Regions from separate parts of the Aurantivibrio infirmus genome, predicted to be linked through region 4. Evidence: predicted binding sites of a transcription regulator. Region 4 holds the regulator's gene; each other region holds the start of a gene.

Region 1 (5,866 bases), 150 kb from region 4:
TTAGATAATCACTAACTTTCATCAAGGGTAAGGCGCCCGTCACTTCACACGCGGCAACCCTTAAAGCGTGCGATAGACGAAAGTAACGCAATGTTTCCATATGATTTTCTAAATCATCCCAACCGTATCGTAAAAGCTCTCTCTGTAACTCGTCTCTCAGCTTTTCGACATCAGGCGGGGAATATAAATGACGGACATCAAGTAGCTCATCAAGCAAAACCGGATGCGCTGCGATTTGATCTGCCACCCAAAGACTAGCGGCGCACAATTTTAGTAGCTGGGTGCGTGCTACGGGATTTTCGACCAGTAAAACGATGTAAGCACTTCGCCTTGCCACCGCATCGAGAACTTTGCAGATGCGTTGCAAGCTCGTACTAGGATTTTCGATCTGCGACAGCTCCTGCAAAAACATTGGCATTAAAGTATCTAAACGATCACGCGCCCCTGCCTGCATACTCAAAACGTGTCGGCTACTACGCAACTCATCCAGACAAGTGATCACTGTGTCTGCGTCTTCAATACCTTGCTGGGTAATAAATTGAGTCGCGGCTTTTTCAATCAAGGTACCTTGCCAGATCAACTCCCACTCTGGACTTCGTGCCGCATGATCAGTCGTTTTTTTCTCAGGCGAGGCAATTACAGATTGAAACTGTTGGTTAACAAAGTCGCGATGAGTTTGTAACTGCTCTTGAAATTCCGCCCAGCTTGAAAAACCCAGCAGCCATGCAAGCCGCAAACAATCGCTTTTATCAACAGGCAAACGTTGGCTTTGCTGGTCTTGGAAACCTTGAATCGCGTGTTCAGTATTGCGCAAAAACTTGTAAGCTTCTGATAATTTCGTGACGATATTATCCGGCAAACAACCGAGCTCAGCCAACATCGGCAATACTGTTAACAAGTGCCTCTCTCGCAACTGTAGATCTCGACCGCCGCGGATCAATTGAAATATCTGAACAATAAATTCAACTTCTCGAATCCCTCCAGCACCAAGCTTCACATCGCTGGTTATAGATTTTCGAGCAACTTCTCGCTGAATCAACTGTTTCATTGCGCGCATTGAATCTATCGCTGAATAATCCACATACCGACGATAAGTGAATGGCTGTAGTAGAGCCATCAGTTGCTCTTGAAATACTGTACCAGCTGTTAACCTTACTTGTTCTGCTAGATTTAATTCATCTATTAAGACTTTTAGAGATTGTTGAGAACTTTGCGCAACGACACGTGCTTTGATCATCGCATAGCGTTCCCACTCGCGACCTTGAGTTTGATAATAATTCTCAAAAGAGTCGAAGTTGGCAGTTAAAGGGCCGCTTTGTCCGTAAGGTCGCAAGCGCATATCAACGCGAAACACGAATCCATCGACGGTAACCGTATCCAAAGATTGGATAACTTTTTGCCCTAAACGAATAAAGTATTCTTGATTGCTCAAAATTTTATTCTTCGACAACGTTTTTCCCGAATCCGGATAACTAAAAATTAGATCAATATCGGAAGATACATTTAATTCAAATGCACCAAGCTTTCCCATACCCACCACTAGAAACGTTTGCACATTGCCCGCTGAATCGACAGGCAAACCCCATTGTGCAGATAATTGATACTGATGATAATCAACACATCGTTGAATACAGGCAGCGGCAAACTCGCTTAGTTCTTTGGTAGTTTCATCGAGATCGGCGATCCTATTGAAATCTCGCCAAATTATCCTCGCCATAAAACGTCGGCGGCAATGGCGTAAACTTTTATCGAAATTTTCTTTGCTATCTTGAATAAGATTTTTTTCTAAATAGTCATCTATAGACTCTCTAGAAAAATATTTTGAAACATTGAGATCATCTTTTATCAGCTCACTCATCAAGTTGGGCAAGGATAAAAGTTGTTTGGTGACAAACTCGCTACCAACAACAGCCGTTTTTAACTGCGTAAGCAATGTTTCATTATTTACAATGTGATTCTCGAAAAGATTTTTTTCTTCTTCAACACAAAATTCAAACCAATCATTTTTAAATTGGTCAAATGTTGCCAATAATTCGGAAGGGATTTCGGGAGTAGATAGCATATTGTGATGCGGTCAATTATAAAAACGCGAGATAGTTTAATTCGGTTCGGCTATTTGTTAGTGATTGCAATCAACTTAAATTGCTATATTCGGAGGAGGTGCCACGCGCATAACTTCTTCCATTGTCGTTTCACCAGCGGCAACTTTTTGAGCCCCCGCCAAACGCAGAGAACGCATACCTTCTTTCATCGCCTGTTTTCTCAAAGTCATCAAATCGCATTGATCTGTAATGAGTTCTTTAATTGAATCACTAAGCGGTAAAATTTCATAAATACCCTGTCGACCGTAATACCCAGTATTTCGGCATTCTAAACAGCCGACGGGTTTGAATAATTTTTCCGGGCCGGGCGCTTTCCACGGCCGAACAAGATCTCGCCATGCAGTTTGATCAATTTCACTCTCTTTTTTGCAGTGAGGACATAAAGTTCGCACTAAACGCTGGGCAACAATGCCCAACAAAGTGGATTTCACCAAGTAAGTTGCCAAACCTAAGTCAAGCAAACGCATTAACGATGTCGGCGCGTCATTGGTATGCAAAGTCGATAATACTAAATGGCCAGTGAGCGAGGCTTGAATAGCCATTTGTGCCGTTTCCAGATCACGGATCTCACCCACCATGATGATGTCTGGATCTTGTCGCATTAAAGTCCGGACACCAGCAGCGAAGTCGAGGCCAATTTGGCTTTGCACTTGAGTTTGATTGAAGGCTTCTTCAACCATTTCAATTGGATCTTCGATGGTGCTGACGTTGACTTCAGGCGTTGCTAATTGCTTAAGTGTCGAATACAGCGTGGTGGTTTTACCTGAGCCGGTTGGCCCGGTGACTAACACGATGCCATTGGGCTTGGTGACCATCGATTGCCATTTAGCATAGTCCTCACCGGTAAGCCCGAGCTCTGTGAAAGAGCGCAATAACACATCGGGATCAAAAATCCTCATCACCATTTTTTCGCCAAATGCTGTTGGCAAGGTGGAAAGTCGTAATTCAACTTCGCTCCCGTCGGCACGCTTAGTTTTTATCCGCCCATCTTGAGGCTTGCGCTTTTCCGCAACGTTCATGCGCCCGAGAATTTTGATACGGCTGGTAACCGCAGTATTGACGACGGCAGGCAACTCATAGACTTGATGGAGTACACCGTCGATTCGAAATCTAACCTTGCCCACTTCCCGTCGGGGTTCAATATGAATATCACTGGCTCGCTGGTCAAAGGCATACTGCAATAACCAATCAACAATATTAACAATGTGTTGATCGTTGGCTTCTGGATCACCCATTTGACCCAATTCTAGGAGCTGCTCAAAGTTCGAAGCACTACTAGCGGTATTCATACCCGATGCACCAGAGACCGAACGGGATAGGGTATAGAACTCCACCATGAAGCGTTCGATATCGGCAGGGTTAGCCATGACACGGCGTACCGAACGTCTCGCTGTGTGCTCTAGCTGTGACTCCCAAGCGTTAACAAAAGGCTGGGTTGTGGCAACTGTGACCTGCTCGGCGTTAACGTCAACACACAATATGCCGTGGCGCTTTGCGAAGGCATAGGACATAACGTCGGTCACTGCGGCGACTTTTACTTTGAGGGGGTCAATATGTACGACAGGAAGACCCGCTTTTTCGGCGAGCCATTCTGTCAGGTTATCCAAACTTAAGGTTTTGCCAGGGCGTTTACAGTCTTTCAGCTGCTCACTGCCGATATAACTCAGGGGATGCATCACCGCCTGTTCGCGAGTACGTGCAGCGCCAGAAATCCGGTTCGACTCCTCCTGATCAATGAGCCCATCTGCGACCAGATCACCCAATAAAGAACGCAAATCAAGCATTCGCTCCGCTAACGCAGCCTCACTCATATAACTTTCCTAATAACTATCTGAATAATTATGCTCACACCAAGAATCCTCAACTGTGGCATATTCACTAAAACTCAATAGTCTACTCCAACTATCCCTCAGTATGCGGCAGTTCTGTCTAAGGATTGTAGCCGCTAATCACAGCGGCCTGTAGCGCGACGCCATAGAGCGAATAAAAAAAAGCGGCCTAAGCCTCAAAACGAGAGTCATTCTGTCACATTTTTGCCATAATGACGGCCGCTTTTCCCTTAGCCCGATAACCCTAGGAATTGAGAAATGGCTATCAGTAACCCTTTTACCAGCTTATTCGGTAAGTCGCCCATCAAGCCCATGCAAGATCATATGACTGTTGCTTGTGCCACAGCCAACGAACTCGTGCCATTTTTCTCCGCCGTTATAGCCAATGATTGGACCCAGGCGGAGAAACTACAGTTAGGCATCGCGGATAAAGAAAATGAGGCTGACGACCTAAAGAAGAACTTGCGCATGCATCTTCCGAAAAGTTTATTTCTGCCTGTACCCCGCACGGATTTGCTCGAATTGTTATCGATGCAAGATGCGATCGCTAACTGCTCACGGGATATCGCAGGAATAATGCTTGGACGCAAAATGCAAATTCCTGATTCTATTCAAACAACAATGCAAAATTTCGTGCAATCGGCTGTAGATGCCGTGAACCAAGCCTTGGTCGCAATTAATGAATTAGATGAATTGCTAGAAACCGGATTTAGCGGCAAGGAGCTGACGGTTGTCGAAAATTTAATTGAAGAGCTTGATGATAGAGAACACAACGCCGACAAGATTGAGGTGGAAATTCGTGCCGCGCTTTATGCCATCGAATCCAATTACAATCCGGTCGATGTGATTTTCTTATATCGCGTGATTGAATTAATTGGGGATCTATCAAATTGCGCACAGAAAGTGGGAAGTCGATTGCAGTTACTGCTCGCAAGATAATTGCTCATAAAAAACTTGTTGCAAATTGAACAGCAAACTCGTTAAAAATTTAAAAAATAAAAAGTTAAAGATAGTCTGAGAGAGGTCATCAATGTCGGTAATCGCTGAGTACGGCAACGTACTATTAATCCTTGCCTGTGTGTTCGGTGTATTTATGGCATGGGGTGTTGGTGCTAATGATGTAGCCAATGCGATGGGAACTTCTGTAGGGTCACGAGCACTCACCATCAAACAAGCGATTTGCATCGCAATGGTTTTTGAATTTTTGGGCGCCTACCTCGCCGGTGGCGAAGTTACTTCCACTATTCGCAAAGGAATTATTGATCCTACTTTCTTAGAGGGTTCACCTGAGTTACTGGTGTACGGGATGTTATCCGCGTTATTAGCGGCGGGGACATGGTTGTTAGTCGCCAGTATTTGGGGCTGGCCCGTTTCAACAACCCACTCTATTGTCGGCGCGATAGTTGGCTTCGCAGCAGTTGGTATTTCTCCGGACGCCGTCGCCTGGGGGAAAGTTGGCAGCATCGTTGCGAGCTGGCTGGTATCGCCCTTACTCGCAGGCATAATTTCTTTTGGTTTATTTCGCAGCGTGCAAGCGTTAATTCTTAATTCGAACAATCCGTTTCAGAATGCCAAGCGCTATATTCCGTTTTATATGTTTGCCGTTGGCTTTTTAATTTCGATGGTCACCATGGTAAAAGGATTAAAATATGTATTTAGCGATGCTGGATTAAAAATTAATTTTTGGGAATCTGCGGGTATCTCCGCAATTGCCGGAATCATGGTTGCGCTACTTGGCATGTTTTTATTTAGAAAAATAAAACAACAAGATAATAACGAAGGAAATCGCTTTGCCGATGTTGAAAAAATATTTGCAGTGTTAATGATTTTTACAGCCTGCGCCATGGCCTTTGCGCACGGATCGAATGATGTTGCGAATGCGGTAGGGCCATTAGCCGCTATTTATGGCGTTATTGATACCGGCACCATAGCCGC
Region 2 (5,866 bases), on a different contig from region 4:
GAAACGCCCATAAAATGGATTTCTTCATACCCCAATGTTAAGGCTGGATCAACAATGTCTGCTTTCAATCGCTCTAATAAAATTCTCGAGCGATAGTAAGCAAAATTGGCGTTGACATCGAGAACATCTATATCAACATTTTCGTATTCCAAGGTTTTTAAAATTGAGTCGAGAGTTTTCGAATTAGGTTGGCCAGCGATCCCAGGCAGCATGACCAATAGGCTCGTCGAACTTCTATTCGACAACTCTGGTGCTTGGACATAACGATCATTGTCTAAAACGTACTTCTCAAATTCCATGGGTATACTCGCCCGCTGAAAGTATTGGCATCCTTGTAAGAAAACCAAACTAAAGACTATCAAGACAAAAGCTTTTATTCTTTTCATAAACTTCCCTCTGTTAAGGTATGTAATTGCCTTACTATAAATCAATTACTTACGTTATACGCATTTCACGCTGATTTGGCCCAACAACTGATTAAGTGTAGAATTTATAACCCTCATCTCGAACAAAGCTAGCACGATAATATTTCTTCAAAAAAGGTAAGCACTATGAATCTTAAACCTTCTCTATTCAACGGCTTGGTTATATTGCTTTCTTTGACGAGCTTTAATTGTTTCTCGCAAACGTTTGGAGCGGCTTTATCTGACAATGCCCCAATTTCACTCAATACCGCGATCGACTTCCTAAACGACCAGTCTTCAATCAACGTCGTAGTCGAAGCGAAAGTCGATAGTGTCTGCGAGAAAAAAGGTTGCTGGATGGCTTTAAAGTCGGCGGACAATGAAATGCGAGTTACGTTTAAAGACTACAGCTTTTTCGTACCCTTTAATATCGTCGGCAAACAGGTCACCGTTGAAGGCGTTCTCGAAAAAATCCAAATGAGCTTAGAAGAAAGTAAGCACATGGTGCAAGATGCCGGAGGTGACCCAAAGAAGGTAACTCAACCCATCAGTGAGTTTCGAATGATTGCTTCAGGAGTGAGAATTAAGCCAGAATAGAACTAGCGGCTCTCGACATTCACCAGACGTAAAAACCTAAGGTATATTAAAAACCTTAGGTATACACCATGACATCTAAGGTTTTTTGTTTGAAGAATATTATTTCGTCACTTTCTTCTTTTTAGATTTCCGTTTAATAGCGCTTTTTAAATCTTTCTCCCACCGGGCTCGCGCACGCTGAACGGCTTGAGGTAACTTGCCCTTTTCAAAGTATTCGTGAATCACTTCTTGAGACCTGACATTCCCATTCATTTTAATCTTTCGAAGATCATTCGAGAGCTTCGCATCTAGACTTCGCGCTTTAACATTGTCGCACCACTGGATATCAATGATATCTTGTATTCGGGCTTGTAAGTGTTGATCTTTAATTGGTACCGTGACTTCAACACGAAAGTCGAGGTTTCTAGTCATTAAGTCAGCGGAAGAAATAAAATATTTTGGCTTTCCATCATTGTGAAAAATAAACACTCTTGCGTGCTCGAGAAAGCGATCAACAATACTAATTACTTCTATATTTTCAGACATGCCTGGTATCCCAGGTACTAAAGAACACATACCTCGACAAATAACGCGTACTCGAACTCCGTGGTTACTGGCTTGATAAAGTAATTCAATAATGCTGGGATCCACTAAGTTATTACACTTTATCGTAATCGTTGCTATTTTGTAGGCCTTCGCGTTATCGATCTCATTGGTAATTAATTTTTCGACACCAAGACGATTCGATAATGGCGAGACGAGTAATTGTTCATAATGGTGACGTCTATAAGTATACGAAATAAAGTCGAAAACATTATCTGTATCTTTGCCAATTTTTTGATCGTAGGTTAGCAAGCTAAAATCGGTGTAGACCTTCGACGTTTTTTCGTTAAAATTTCCCGTGCCTATGTGTGTGTAATAGCGAAGAGTATTATTTTCCTGGCGGGTAATTAGTATTAGCTTGCTATGTACTTTCAAACCCGGAATACCGAAGATCACGTTAACGCCGCCTTCAGTCAACTGGGTCGCCCAATCGATGTTTGCGGCCTCATCAAAGCGAGCTTGTAATTCGACAACGGCGGTTACTTCTTTGTCATTCCCACGTGCACTCAATAAGGCATCAACAACGCGCGACTTGCTCGCCACACGATAGAGGCTAATTTGAATCTTCTTAACTGCGGGATCAATTGCAGCTGTTTTCAATAACTCAATAACAGAGTCAAAAGCATTGTAAGGATAATAAAGTAGGACATCACGATTCCTAATAGACTCAAATATGTTTTTATCTTCGTCGTCGAGGTCGGCACTTGGTACTTTGGAAAGGGGCTTAAATTCTAAATACGCAGGGCCGTCGTTTGGAAAATCGATGAAGTCCTTCGCGTTATGGTAGCGCCCGCCGGGCATTAAGCTGTCGTACTTATCCAAATTGAGTCGCCGTGTTAGCAGATCAAGCAGATCTTGAGGCATCATACTGTCGTAGATAAAACGTTCTAAATTGTCGCTATTTTGGCGCTTCTTTAATGAGGTCGCTAAGCGATTAACTAGACTTTGATTAATTCCATCACCTAGTTCCAACTCAGCGTCCATAGTTAATTTAAATGTATAGGCCTCTACCGAATCGATATCAATAACACCACGAAAAACTTTCGGTAAGCAATGACGGATAATATTGTCGAGAACAATAAAGACTTTACCTTTTTTGCCCTTTCGTGAGGGAATACGGTTGAAACGGTGAATTCTGTCTGTCGGCACTTCGACGATGCCGTAGGACACTTGATCACCAGAGCAAATTTTCACAGCCAAGTAAATTAAACCATCCACCAAGGGTGGAAAAGACTGAGGGCTATGCAATAAAATCGGATCGAGCTCCGGCAACACTTGAGTATCAAAGAGCTGCTCCACGTAAGCCGCTTGATGTTGATCGAGTTGCTCTTCGTTAACCAAATAGATTCGCTTTTTACGTAAATCCGCGAGTACATTTAGATACACACGATCGAACTTATTTTGAAGTTGTAGAGCGCGTGCCTGTATATCGAGTAGTAACTGATTATATTTTTCCTTCAATCCTGATTTGGCGGAAAACGCCGCCAAGCGGCTCACATCCGCCACTCGAACCCGAAAAAACTCGTCGAGGTTGTTCGAAAATATTCCCAGATATCGAAGCCTTTGAATCACCGGCACGTTCTTATCTGACGCCTCTTGTAATACACGTTCATTAAAAGATAGCCAGCTCAATTCTTTCGCAATAAATTCATTATCTTTAGACATTTTCAATCAATTCCATAATATTTCAGATTTTTAACAATACCGCTTTTATATTTCTGCTCAAAAAATTGATCACCACTTCCGATTTATAACAATAGTTCATCCATGCCATTATTAGAATGTGCTAAGATCGCTTTCAATAGTAAATTATCGTTAGGGCTTCGCTGAGGCAGGGGAAAGTTCAAGACTTAAAGGGGATGTCAACGCGTCACTATTCTCCATAGACTTACTTATAATTTTTCACCAACGAGCGCTTCATTGTAGTTATTTAGCTTCCACTTTTTCGACCGCAAAAATATTTTCGGCCAAAAGCGTAGATACAGGTTTTTAAAACTACAGATATGAAAGACTCACAAAGCCCATTGACCAAGCACAAAGATATGGTGATTAAGCTATAGCTGAGTTGCTAGATAGTAACTCATTTTATCTCACTTGTTCTTTACACTTTTATGACGCAGTAGGTAAAACTCGTGATCTCTTCCGACATAACACCACCTTCTCCCTCAGAAACCACGGCCCCAGTATATGCCGCCCTCGACCTTGGCTCGAACAGCTTCCATTTGATAATTGCACGCTTTGAAGCTGGCAAAATGATCATTTTAGACAGCCAAAAAGAGACAGTCAGGCTGGCCTCAGGTCTGCGCAGTGACGGAATACTTTCGAAAAACACCATTAAGCGAGCTCTAGCTAGTATCCATCGCTTTGCCGAGAGATTGCAAGCGGCTCACATTACTCAATTTCGTGTGGTCGGCACTAACACCTTGCGAGCCGCAAAGAATGCTGACGGCTTTTTAGAACGAGCGGAAGAAATTCTGCAATCGCCAATTGATATCATCAGCGGAACAGAGGAAGCGCGAATAATTTATTTGGGTATTGCGAATGACTTCGCCCCAACAGATAAGAAAAGATTAATCGTTGATATTGGAGGGGGCTCGACAGAACTCGTTGTCGGCTTAAAGAAACCAGAGAATCTACAAAGTATTCACATGGGTTGTGTTACATATAGCCAACGCTATTTTGAAGATGGCATGATAACTCGCAAAGCTTTCGACAAGGCACTACTCGCCGCCAGATCCGAAATACAAGAGTTTGTGAATCAATTCTCAAGCAAACGCTGGCAGGAGGCCGTTGGTTCATCTGGCACTATTCGCGCAATCGAAAGTGTCCTTGAAGGTTTAAGCTTAAACAACGAGCACGTCATTACTTTGGAAGGACTAAGCACTCTAGCGAACAAGCTTTGCGAGTTCGACTGCGTCGAGAAACTTAATCTGCCAAACTTAAATGATGACCGCAAAGCGGTGTTTCCTGGTGGCTTAGCTGTACTGCTCGGCTTGTTTATTGAATTGAAGATTGAACAAATGCATGTATCGAGCTATGCCTTACGTGAAGGCATTATCTTCGAACTCGCGGGTAGAAAAACCAGTACAGATATTCGAGAACAAACTGTTCAGCAAATGATGAAACAATATTATTGTGATGAACAACAAAGCAAGCGAATCACCGAATTTGCCAGCAAGATGCTAGAACAAACCAAAAACGATTTTGAACAATACGACCAATCATTACAGACGCTCAGATGGGCGCTAAGTCTTCACGAAATTGGCTTAGCAATTTCATATAGTGGTTACCACAAACATGGTGCTTATATTTTACTTAACTGCGATATGCCCGGTTTTTCAAAACGCGAACAAATACTTTTGAGCTTTATTGTTCTCAATCATCGTCGCAAACTTAGGCCATTGCCACAAACCTACGGCTTTGAGCCAGATTGGCGCCTCGTTCAAATCGCTCGTGTAGCATGGTTATTTTGCCGTCGCCGAGATGACAATGTTCTACCGACATTCATTAATATTTCATTTAAGGGTGATACTCTAAAATTAGCACTGAAAGAGCAATGGCTTTTAGATAATCCACTTATTGAAGAAGACCTACTAAACGAGCAGAACTTTTTAGAACAACTTAACTTAACACTACAGATCAAGAGACTCAGTGATGACAATTGAATTCGACACTTCTCAACATAAATCTCGACATATAAAACGAACCGCCGGTGTTTTGGTACTAAAAAAGAAACACCCAATTATGAAAAAATTAAAAAAGAAAAGTCCAGCGCCAGTAATTCATGGTGATAAGATTTGGTCATCTAGCTACTTAATCATCAACCACCTGGCAAACAACCCCATTGCAAAGAGATCCAAAGTCATGGAGGTCGGTTGTGGCTGGGGCTTATTAAGCGTCTACTGCGCAAGTGCATTCAATGCGAAAGTGACTGGAATCGACGCAGATCAGAATGTTTTACCTTATTTAAAAGCTTTATCAACGGTTAATAGTGTAAAAGTAAAAGCGAAAAAAGATCGTTTTCAACGAATCAAGAAAAAAACCTTAGCAAAACAAGATTTGGTAGTCGGTGGCGACATTTGCTTTTGGGATAAGCTAACTGAACACCTCTATAAATTAATCAAACGTTCTGTAAAAGCGGGGGTCAAGAAGATTATTATCGCCGACCCCGGTCGTACCCCATTTTTTAAACTAGCAAAGCGCTGTGCGAAAAAATTTGGCAATACGAAGTTGTTAGAATCAAACATTAAGTGGCCAGAGAAAGTTCGCGGCTATTTGTTAAT
Region 3 (5,866 bases), on a different contig from region 4:
CTTTGCGCCGCCCTAAAGCCCAAATGATGACCCCAGATACGGCGGAGATCATGAACAAGAGAGCCATCAAGTCAACCAAGATAACGCCAAGTCCTCCCCCAATTCGGCCGCTGTGTAAATCTAAAATCCAGCGCTCCCAAGTGATAATTTGGCTACCTTGTCCAACCTGATAAAAAGCTTGGTCCTCCGCGCTAAGAACAACCGGCTGCAGCTCAGCGACTGAAGCGCGGGCCATTTCTACCCAAGCCAAAGTTTCGACATCGAGCCCATAACTTTTTTCTTCACTAATCCAACACAGCCGCTCTTCACAGTCTCCAAAGGCGTCTATGGGTATGGGTAAGCCAAATGCGGGGCCAAGGCGCTCAATAATCTCGCCTTCTTCGGTCACTTCAATCAACTCTCGCTCGCAGGCCAAAAAAACCTGCTCAATGAGCACAACAATACCGACAAGCTTGCCCTGACATTCGCCTAAAGATTTTCGATTCAAGAACAGTCGCCCACTATCGTCTTGCACAGCGACAAGGTCACTGAACTCATAGGCTAATATTTCAGGGAGTTGAATTCCGTAAAAAAATTTACTCGCGCTTGAAGAAAGAAATTTTTTGTCGAGGTCTAGATTTGATGTGTGATTTAACAGTAAACCGCTAGTCGCCAAGACAATAACAAACAGCGCTGAAACTATACCAATCCAGCGATGCCAGCTCAGGATATTCCGACGAGTTTTTAAAAGGGAGGAGTTGTTATTCGCTTGCTGTCGAGAGCTGTTCATTCAGGCGGCCATCAAATTCAATTTGCTCATGAAAATACAGCGCCAGTGTAGCGATTTTTTTCGCCGCTCGCACGGATAGCGTAGCGCCAGTAATTCCATCAATTGAATTGGTCAGACTCGCTTTAGATTTACTCTGATCTAAAGAGGCATTTATAAATTGTTTAGTGAAGAAGGGATAGCGGATTTCACCACCACGGCTTTCCCTGAATTCCAATACGACGACATCCAGTATTTGGCCATTCTCAACGGAGACCCCAAAGGTAATAGGATGCTCTTTGCCAATCTCATCAAGGACCCACGCCGTTCGCTTGCCATTAGTCCAATACCGAACACGCAAAGATGAGTATTTATGATGAAGAATTTCTTCAACTTTTTGCTTACGCTCTTCGTTTAGCCACAGCTTTTTTTGCTGAACTAAGGTGTGCGCTCCGTCGTTAAGTTGTTCGTCTTTTATTTCGAAACTTTGCGAAATAAAGTGTTGCGCCGTCATAAATACGCCTTTTTCGGCGTAAATATGCGGCGCAAAAGCGATAAATACAGCAATTGCTATAAAAGAAGAACGTCTTTTTAATTTATCGCTATTCATAATAGTTTTAGAAGGCCCAGCCAATTCCAAAATTGAAACCATCGAACTCATTTGAACCCGTTGGTGCTTTTTGACGCTGGTAGTCCGCCTTTAAAACCACGCCTTCCGTTAGCATGTAATTGATTCCAAAATCAATTTGATCATATTCACTGTCATTGCTCGCGCCCGCCTGTGTATCCCACTGACTGACTCTCACAAACAAACCGATCTTATCGTTGACATCAAAAGACGGCTCTACATACCACCCCTTTTGTTTGTCGGCGCCGACCGTAAGCATTTCGATATCATCATCAATATCCCACATTGCATATAAGGCTCGTATGCTAAAAGGACCGGTTTCGTAGATAGCATGCACCTCAGCAAGCAATGCAGATACATCGCTTGCACCACCAATATTTTCCCCCTGCAATACGTCCGTTTGCTGCTGTAAGGTTGCTGAAAGTTCTAAACCTGCGATTCCCGTGTAGCGAATTCGTCCGGTTGCTGCGAAGTCGTCAGCTTTTGCTTCCGATACTTTTTGACGCCCGCTACGCACGCTGCCATTTTCCATAAACAAACCAGAATGTAAGGCGAAGTCAAAACTTAAACCGGGAGCAATTTCTCCAGAAACTGCGCCACCCGCTTCCCACCATGTGGTTGGAATAATATTTTTTTCTACACTATTCCGCTCAACGCCATAAAAAGTATTTGGCTCATGAGTTTCATTCAAGATCCCAACAGGAATCAAAAACAAACCCGCCTTCGCACTAAGATCTTTGTTTATATCCCACTCAATATAAGCTTGCTCTAGCTCGATCTCACCATTTTGGCCTTCGCCAGCGATGCTGTGCTCAACTTCCAATTCTGAAAACATTCTTACTGAATCAGAAAATTCGTGGCCGAGAAATAAAACGAAACGATGGAAATCTATTTCGTCTTTATCTTCTCCGCCGCTAAGGTCGTTATCCAATTTGTTGTAGTGAAGTTCCGCATACCCACCCAGAGTCGTGGAGGAATTGCCCGAAGCTCCAGCGAATGCGTTACTAGAAATATTCTCAACAGCATCTGCGGTAATCGATACCTTTTCATCGTTATCGCTAATCTTTTCGTTAGCCTCATCTAGCCTTTCTTTTAAGCCTTCAATTTCAGCTTTTTGTTGCTGAAGAATTTCCCACATCTCTTCCTGGCTCGGTGCTTGTTGAGCCGAGACACTTCCGGACATGAGCCACATAGCGCCTGCGATGGCCCCGATGGATCGAACTAAACTTAGTTTCATAGTATTTCTCGCGTTATCTTAGGGTGTAGAAGTCGCGCAATATAATCTAAATGATAATTATTATCAATACTATTAGTAAAAATGATAGACTGCCGCCGCCTTGCTCAGGAGCCATTGAAAGTGTTTTATGGAGGGGGACTATCGGGGGTTACGTATTGAGGACACTCCAGCAACATGCCGACAAACCGATATAGCACGATGCTGGGTGGGATGTAGATGAACTAAATTTTGTTAGCGAGACTGAGGCACCTTTCGGAATCCCAAGCACTACTCCGCTTGGGATTCCGCTCCAGCAGCAGCATCAACAAGGGGCTTTAACTCACCTTTTTCATGCATCTCAGTGATAATGTCGCAGCCGCCAATTAACTCACCATTGACCCAAAGCTGGGGGAAAGTCGGCCAATTTGCAAATCCGGGTAATGTTGCTCGAATCTCAGGGTTAGCCAAGACATCAACATAAGCAAAACGCTGTCCGCAGCCCATCAGTAGCTGTGAAGTTCGCATTGAAAATCCGCACTGTGGGGCGGTTGGTGAGCCCTTCATGTATAAAATAATTTTATTGTCTGCAAGCTGTTGCTTGATTGTGTCCAAAGTATCCATAACGTGTAAAAACCTCTTTCAATAATTCTGGGGATAAGTGCGAATAATATCTATGTTGGGGTGTCTGCAAAAAATCCAAGGGAGGAAGTAAAGGCCAGACATTCTAGCGCAGCGCACTAGCCTTGTAATCAAGAGCGTCACCATTGACATGAAAACTGCCTCCATAACGAAGACAAATCGCAGCTTTATTCACTTCCCCCAACCGCCGCCGCCCGGTGTTTTCAAAGTTAATCGATCGCCAAGCTTCATTGATAAGCTCACTTTTCCCGCAACGACTTGGCCATTCACCAAGTTCTCCCCCTTCATGCCCGCCTCGCCACCGGATAACCCCCAGGGGGCTAGTGCCCTTCTTTCTGTTAACAATGTGACTTCGGCATCAGCCAAAAACTCATACTCCCTGATAATCCCGTCGCCGCCTCTATTTGCGCCGCTTCCACCTGATCGATCGCGAATCTGATAACGATCGATACGCAAGGGATAATGAAGCTCCAAGCTTTCAACGGGCGTATTCAAAGTATTTGTCATATGCGTCTGCACTGCACTCAAGCCATCATTATTAGCATTCGCTCCCATACCACCGCCGACGGTTTCGTAATAGTCCCAGGCTTGACGACCTTCTCCAGCATTCACCCCCATCGCAATGTTATTCATTGAGCCATGACTCGCGGCAGGGATCTGAAGTGGGATTGCTTGGCTCAAGGCTCCCAAAACGACATCAGTTATACGTGTAGACGTTTCGACATTGCCTGCAGCCACGGCTGCCGGTCTTAACGCATTCAACAAACTCCCCGGCTCAGCAATAATTTTGATTGGGCGAAATATCCCTGCACAACCTGGCGCTTGTGCGGGCAATAAACAACGAATCACATAAAACACTGCCGCAGCGGTTACGGGTAAAGGGCAATTGATATTCCCCTTTACCTGATCGTGGGTGCCGCTAAAGTCCGCTGTCACGCAGCCGTTGTTAATGTTGAGCTGCACTTTTATCGATATGTTGTGAGTGCCAAGCCCATCATCATCCATGAAGTCTTCGAAACTGTATTGACCATTTGGGATTTTCTTAAGCGCCTGAACCGCTAAGCGTTCAGCGTAATCGTTTAGCGCTTTCACCGAATTATCAAAAACCCCAGTGCCCAATTCTTTAATCAGTTTTTTTAGTCGCTCTACTCCCAAAGCATTGGCGCTAATTTGCGCCTTAAAATCTCCTGCTGATTGAGAATTTTGTTCAGCTCCACCGCAAAGCTGTTCAAATACAGCTAAGTCTAATTTGCCACATTTTAAAATATGGGTAGGAGGAATAATTACGCCCTCTTCATCTAGTCGACTCGAAATAGGCATTGATCCCGGAGTATCAGATCCGATATTGGCGTGATGAGCACGGTTCGCAACAAAGCCCATCAATATTTCATCGACGTATATTGGCGCAACAACCGTTACATCTGGCAAATGTGTACCACCAAGAAAAGGATCATTTACGACCAGCATATCGCCAGGTCGCCATTCACACTGATTAACGATATCGGCCATTGCATAGGCCATACTGCCGAGATGTACAGGAATATGTGCAGCTTGCGCGCTCAACTCTCCGGCAGAGTCAAAAACCGCACAGGAAAAATCTAAGCGATCTTTAATGTTGGGCGAAAACGCCGTACGTCTCAGCAACGCCCCCATCTCGTCACAAATAGCTTCGATACGATTGGCAAATAAACTGAGCTGAATTGGATTCACAATGACCTTTCTCTTTTCAATCTAAAGAAACTCGGAATATGGGAAATCTTTGCGGGTTCCCTAAGGAATTGCCAACACAATAATTTACTTATACTATTAATGTCCAAATATTTGGACAAATTTGATTTTTTCACAGGCAGCAAACGCTGCCTGTTTTCTTTTGGAGCCTATGATGAACGTACCAGAGCTAATGAACGCCTTTGCAAGAGGAGACACCGTTTTTGTAAAGGGTGAAGGCGCTCGGCTGTGGGACAAAGAAGGCAATGAATACTTAGACGCACTGGCCGGAATTGCGGTATGTGGCTTAGGTCATGCGCACCCTGGCATCACTCAAGCGATTTGCGATCAAGCGCATACGTTAACGCATTGCTCTAATTTGTTTTATAACGAGCCGCAGCAAAGTTTGGCGAAAAAACTTTGCGATCTATCTGGGATGGATAACGTGTTTTTTAGCAATTCTGGTGCCGAAGCGAATGAAGCAGCTTTGAAAATTGCACGCAAGTATGGGCATCAAAAAAACATCGATGTGCCTACCGTTATCGTCATGGACAACAGCTTTCATGGCCGAACCATGGCAACACTTTCTGCCACCGGTAACGCAAAAGTGCGCGAATGGTTTCAGCCGTGGGTCGAAGGTTTTATTCATGTGCCCTTTAATGACTTGCAAGCAGTGATTGACGCAGGAAAAAACAATCCCAATGTCGTTGCGGTTTTTGTTGAACCCATCCAAGGTGAAGGGGGTATCAATATTCCCGCAGAGAACTATCTTTCTGAATTACGCAAACTCTGCGATAGCAACGATTGGCTCTTGATGCTAGACGAAATTCAAAGTGGCATGGGGCGTACGGGAAAGTTTTTCGCCTACCAGCACAGTGATTTTTTCCCAGACGTGGTCACTGTAGCCAAAGGTCTGGGTAATGGATTCCCA
Region 4 (5,866 bases):
AACAGGTAAAGCAGCTGCCTTTTCCTGGCTCGCTATCGATATGAAGGGTGCCATCGTGACGCAGCAGCACATGCTTAACAATAGCCAAACCAAGCCCTGTTCCGCCAGTATTAATCGAACGGCTTGCGTCGACCCGGTAAAAGCGTTCGGTGAGTCGAGATAAATGAATATCATCGATGCCAATACCATTGTCGACAACCTCTACCTCTATTCCCTCTTCACCGACACGCACATTGATTTGGATATCGGTACCGGGGGGAGAATATTTAATAGCATTGATAACCAAGTTTGAAACAGCGCTATGCAATTCCTTTTGATTTCCTTTCATCAAAATTTTTGGGTCACAGTCTGCGCTGACTTGATATTTATGTTTACCGACGACTTCTGCTTCGCTCTTAACAGCATTAACTAATTGGGCTAAATTTACCGTCGTCTGATTGCCTTGAGTATCTTCAGTTTCTAAGCGAGACAAGGTAATCAAATCGTTAACCAGTAAATTCATACGATCGGTTTGTTGTTGAATTTGTACAATTGGTTTTTCCCAAGTTGGAGCTACCTCGCCGGCATGGTCCGCTAAGGTTTCTACATAGCCTTTTATGACCGTAAGTGGTGTACGCATTTCATGAGAAACATTGGCGACAAAGTCTTTGCGCATTTTTTCTAAACGATAAATACGGGTGATGTCGCGCAGTAAGACAAGGCGTTCACCGTGACCATAGTGGGTTATCTGAATCTGTAAACGCTTGGCTTTGTGTTGAGGCGAGGGAATTTCAAATGGTAAGCGGTAATCTTGATTTTCGTAATACTCAATAAATTGTGGATCGCGAATAAAATTCACCAAAGGGGTTTGTAAATCACCGGACTGGAAGGCGAGTAGTTCACTGGCATTGTCATTCCACCAAGTCATACAACCGCGGGAGTCTAAAAGTATTACGCCGTCAGGAAGTGCCGCCACCGTTTCTTGAACCCGCGTTAAGACCGCTTGTAGCCTCAAGGCTTCTCGTTCTCGGCGTCTTTGTAGATGATAGATTCGGTCAAAAATATCACCCCATATCCCGCTGGCGTCAGGTGGTAGACCTGGTTCGCGAGCGATAATCCAGCGATCTAAGCGAAAGATTTGCCATAGGGTCCAGCCCATGTAAATGGCGCCGCCGGCAATGAGCGTCCAGGCCAAATAACCGTTGATTAGGCCAAAGCCAATACAGAGACCGGTTAATATGATGACTCGCCGAATCTCGGTCGCAAACCCTCTATGCAAAACATTGCGCCTTTAAAAATTGTAAAAATTGACCACCCGAAAGAATAGGTAAGACACTAAACTCGGGTTTAGTAAGCGGTGCGCATTAAAGCAAATTTATCCCTGCTATGCAGAAAGAGGCATCTTGGTGGAAAACCGATAGCCCGCGCCGCGGACAGTTTGAATGTATCGTTCGTGTCCATCAAGGGCTAAGGCTTTACGCAGGCGGCGAATATGCACGTCGACCGTGCGTTCTTCAACATACACATTCCCCCCCCATACGTGGTCGAGGAGTTGAGAACGTGTATAAACCCGTTCTTGGTGAGTGAGAAAGAACTCTAGCAGGCGATATTCTGTCGGCCCGATCTGAATCGGGTGACTATGAATACTGACGCGATGGCTTGCAGGGTCCAAGCAGAGGCCGTTTACCTGTAAGGGCTCACTCTCTTCCTGGCCCCCAGCTCGTCTTAGCACGGCCTTTAATCGGGCGACTAGTTCGCGGGGTGAGAAAGGTTTGGTGATGTAATCGTCTGCTCCGACCTCAAGGCCTTGAATCTTATTATCTTCTTCGCCCTTTGCGGTGAGCATGATGATGGGGATCTTGGCGGTGACTTCTTCGCGTTTGAGACGACGAGCCAATTCTATTCCGCTTGTGTGGGGCAACATCCAATCGAGAAGGATTAGGTCCGGTAGGCTATCGACGATAATGCTGTGCGCATCTTGTGCGTTGCTAGCTTCGAGACAGTTGTAGTCTGCCATCTCTAAGGCTATTCGCAGCATATCTCGAATAGCGGTTTCATCGTCAACAATGAGTATTGTTTTATCTGCCATATTAGGAAATTTCCTGAAAGCCCTAGATTAACCAAGGTTGATACAGAGCTTCACTTGGTTACTGAATGGTTTCCATTTAATAAAGAGACTGTTACAAGTTTATGACAATTTCAAAATCGTGCGCGATCTTCATTGATTAAGAAAAATAGAAATTTGCCACCAGCCCCAAAAAGATGACTAATCCTACCCAATTGTTATTGAGAAATGCCCGGAAACAATCTTTTGGATGGCGAAATTTAATGAGATATTGCTGGTAAGCAAAGAAAAGCCCAGCAACCACAAGGCCTAGGAAGTAATAGAGCCCTAACTCGAAGCGGACACCGGCCATCACTAGCGCTAATAGGGTGATGGCCTGTAAAAGGCCAGTTATGAGGCGGTCGTTGCTGCCAAATAAGATTGCCGTGGATTTTATTCCCACTTTAAGATCATCTTTTCGATCAACCATCGCATAAAAGGTGTCATAAGCAACAGTCCAAAGCAGGTTAGCGATGTAAATCAGCCAGATCTCGTTTGGTAATTCCCCAGTTTGTGCAGCGTAAGCCATTGGAATACCAAATGAAAAAGCGGCGCCAAGCACTACCTGCGGTAGATGGGTATGGCGTTTCATGAAGGGATAGCAAACCGCCAAGGCGATCGCACCAAAGGACAACTTGATAGTGAGTTCATTGGTCATTAATACCAAGGCAAATGCCACCGCAGTTAACAGCGCGAACAAACAAATTGCTTCTACGCTCGATACCCGTCCGGTCACCAAGGGGCGATTACGGGTTCTTTCGACATGACCGTCTAATTTTCTATCAGCAAAATCATTAATCACACAGCCCGCAGCTCGCATAAAAAAAGTGCCGAGCACAAAAATGACTAGTACTTTGATGTTGGGTTTGCCACTGCTCGCAATCCATAAACCCCATAAGGTAGGCCACAAAAGCAACAATGTACCGATGGGCTTATCAAGGCGCATTAGTTGCAGATAGGCAACAAACTTTGAGGTCTTTGCAGTAGTCATTAGTAGCGTTTGTCCCCATGAAAAAAGAATTGGATTAAATGGCGGGAATTAATTTGGGAGGCACTATAGCACTTTAGGTAAATTCACCAAAAACTCGAGTTAATTTCCAGCATCGCTTGTACTTATCTACCATTTTGACCTAAGGTCGGCGCATAAGATTAGAATGATCGAATCCACAATAATAATCGATTCAATAAGTTGAACCATCGGAGCCTGACATGAAGAAATTCCCCCTGCACTGGCAAATTCTCTCGGCGATTGTTTTGGCCTTTATTATTGGCGGTATTACCACGGAAGAAACCATGGTGCTTGGTGTTTCTACCTTTAGCGTGTTTGATTTTATCGGTAAGTTATTTCTCAATGGTTTGAAAATGATCATCGTTCCCTTAGTTTTGTCGTCGATTATTTGTGGCGTCGCTGGGATGGGCAGCGGCGAAGGTATTGGCCGCATTGGTGGTAAAACGCTGGGCTTTTATTTGGCGTCGAGTTTTGTTGCGATCATGATCGGACTATTCGTCGTAAATATTTTACAGCCTGGTGTTATTGATGGAGAACCAGCGGGTGATCGTTTAGAGCTAGTACCAGCTGAAGAAGTTGCCGCAGAAATTGCTCGCGCTGATGGCCGAGGTGTTGGTGATATCGTCCAAGTATTTTTGCGTATGGTTCCGCCGAATATTGTTCAAGCAGCTGCAGACGGCCAAATGTTAGGTTTAATATTTTTCGGCATGTTGTTTGGTTTTTATATGATGCGAATTAAAGGCAACCATAAACAAACGCTTTACGATTTTTGGCAAGCGGTATTTGAAACCATGATGTCCATCACCATGTTCATCATGAAATTTGCACCGATTGGGGTTTTTGGTTTAGTCGCAAAAACTATTTCAATTACCGGGCTAGAAGCATTAAAAATAATGTTTATGTTTTTTATTACCGTTGTAATTGCGCTAACACTACATGCGTTTGTAGCCTTGCCCTTAGTTTTAAAATACGTAGCGAAGGTTAGTCCTTTAAAACATTACCGCGCAATGGCGCCGGCCTTGCTTACCGCATTTTCTACGGCAAGTTCGTCAGGCACTTTACCGCTAACAATGGAGTGTGTTGAGAAAAATGCAGGAGTATCCAATCGCACCACTTCTTTTGTTTTGCCCTTAGGCGCAACGATCAATATGGATGGCACGGCGCTTTATGAATGCGTCGCGGTAATTTTTATTGCGCAAGCTTATGGGGGTGATTTATCGCTGGCGACGCAGTTTACGGTCGTGCTTGTTGCGTTGTTAACATCAATAGGCGTTGCGGGAATTCCCGCCGCGAGTTTAGTTGCCATCATGGTCATCATGACAGTGTTGGAATTGCCTTTGGAGCTTGTTGGCTTGTTAATGGTAACGGATCGCCTTTTAGACATGATGCGAACGGCGGTCAACGTATTTAGCGATAGTTGCTGCGCTGTAGTTATTGCAAAGTCTGAAGGCGAAGAAAATGTGTTAACGGCAGCGCCAGCTTCAGTCTAAATAAAGGGGCTTTAATTTGAAGAGCCAAACTAAGTAGTTTGGCTCTAGAATCTTATTTCCAATCAAGGGGAGTGCTAAGTATTTAATTGTTGTGTAATCAGGCTCAGATCATCTTTCGCTTTCATTACTTCAACAACAGCATTTTCTGCTAGTTCAGGATCAAGCCCCAAGCTTGTGTAAATAGCTTCTGGAATTTCTACTTTTGGCCCGGATCCAATTCCATAATCACGCAATTTAGCTTTTGCAATAAAAAGCAACTTTGCATATTCATTATGTTCGCCTTTAAATTGAGGAATACTTTGATAGCGTAACGCTGTTGATACTTCGCTAGGCATCTGCCAAGTCATCATCAGCCATCCAGCCAATTGTTCACGAGTCACATTCATGATGTGTTGCTCAATAGCATTGACGGGCACATGAGGATTAACTTCTATATAGCGATTTAATAATTCAAACTGTGGCGGGAAAATTTCCGCAAGAATCAAAAAGCCAAAATTATTTAACAGTCCAGACAAATAGGACATTCCAAAACTCGGACGTCTTTCTTTCGGAATGGCAGTTACTAAACTCTCTATCGTTGCGGCGGTAAAAACCGCGTCCTGCCAATAGGTATTTACGCCGTTGGGATAATCTTTGGGAAATTTGAGCGTTTTTCCTAAAGCTAAACCCAAGGCTAAATTCAACACCATATCAAAGCCCAATACGCGAACGATGGCATCGTGAATGGATTTAATTTTACCGGGCGCAGAATAATAGGGTGATGCCGCCCAACTAACGACTTGCGCGGCAAGGCTGGGATCGGTTTCAACGATATTTGATAGATCACTGATGTCAGCGTTAGGGTCGGCGCGTAATTGAATAATACGCTGTGCCGTCGCAGGTAGTGGCGGCAACTCCAGCGTTTCTTCGAGCCGTTGTTGGATTCGTAAACTGGTGAATGATTTTACTGCGCTAAAAATTTCTGATTCATCATCGGAGGACAAAGGTCCAACCAAATCGTCGATTGGGATACAAAAATTTAAGGGCGTAGAACTACTCACCACCTGTTGGAAATCACTTTGATCTATTTCCAACAATTGGCCGTTGATACCGGAATCGAGAAGTAGTGATTGAGCGTTAAACAGATGTTCATCTACGACTGTCGGAAAACCACCGAGGCTAGGTAATGCAGGGACGGTTTCAAGTTGGTGTTGTTTGTAGAAAGACTGCAAATCTTCAGCCGTAGCCGCACGCAGTTGGCGAACCAATTGCTGATTTAAGCTGGCTAAGTCCAAAAGGCAGTTT

What was found. The regulator PhoB, encoded in region 4, activates phosphate uptake and scavenging genes when phosphate is short. The targets are predictions, from matches to a motif close to TGTCATAAANNTGTAACA.
Region 1: a site for PhoB is predicted at 4,126-4,143, ahead of ACYUCY_RS14345 (TIGR00153 family protein). Genes of this name have one in related genera too.
Region 2: a site for PhoB is predicted at 3,267-3,284, ahead of ppk1 (polyphosphate kinase 1). Genes of this name have one in related genera too.
Region 3: a site for PhoB is predicted at 2,757-2,774, ahead of ACYUCY_RS03230 (porin). Genes of this name have one in related genera too.

The regions. Positions count from the first base shown of each region.
Region 1 is NZ_BAAFSK010000006.1:128,560-134,425, forward strand. Features, by position in the region: gene glnE (bifunctional [glutamate--ammonia ligase]-adenylyl-L-tyrosine phosphorylase/[glutamate--ammonia-ligase] adenylyltransferase) at 1-2,062, opposite strand, end outside; gene ACYUCY_RS14340 (GspE/PulE family protein) at 2,138-3,913, opposite strand; gene ACYUCY_RS14345 (TIGR00153 family protein) at 4,190-4,870, shown strand; gene ACYUCY_RS14350 (inorganic phosphate transporter) at 4,962-5,866, shown strand, end outside.
Region 2 is NZ_BAAFSK010000003.1:587,481-593,346, forward strand. Features, by position in the region: gene ACYUCY_RS09360 (hypothetical protein) at 1-386, opposite strand, end outside; gene ACYUCY_RS09365 (DUF4920 domain-containing protein) at 552-1,001, shown strand; gene ppk1 (polyphosphate kinase 1) at 1,101-3,248, opposite strand; gene ACYUCY_RS09375 (Ppx/GppA phosphatase family protein) at 3,716-5,248, shown strand; gene ACYUCY_RS09380 (class I SAM-dependent methyltransferase) at 5,238-5,866, shown strand, end outside.
Region 3 is NZ_BAAFSK010000001.1:677,476-683,341, reverse strand. Features, by position in the region: gene ACYUCY_RS03240 (PepSY domain-containing protein) at 1-769, opposite strand, end outside; gene ACYUCY_RS03235 (FMN-binding protein) at 741-1,406, opposite strand; gene ACYUCY_RS03230 (porin) at 1,363-2,610, opposite strand; gene grxD (Grx4 family monothiol glutaredoxin) at 2,878-3,210, opposite strand; gene ACYUCY_RS03220 (hydantoinase B/oxoprolinase family protein) at 3,400-4,938, opposite strand; gene ACYUCY_RS03215 (acetylornithine/succinylornithine family transaminase) at 5,111-5,866, shown strand, end outside.
Region 4 is NZ_BAAFSK010000006.1:278,428-284,293, reverse strand. Features, by position in the region: gene phoR (phosphate regulon sensor histidine kinase PhoR) at 1-1,258, opposite strand, end outside; gene phoB (phosphate regulon transcriptional regulator PhoB) at 1,364-2,068, opposite strand; gene ubiA (4-hydroxybenzoate octaprenyltransferase) at 2,205-3,074, opposite strand; gene ACYUCY_RS15060 (dicarboxylate/amino acid:cation symporter) at 3,293-4,582, shown strand; gene ACYUCY_RS15055 (HDOD domain-containing protein) at 4,657-5,866, opposite strand, start outside.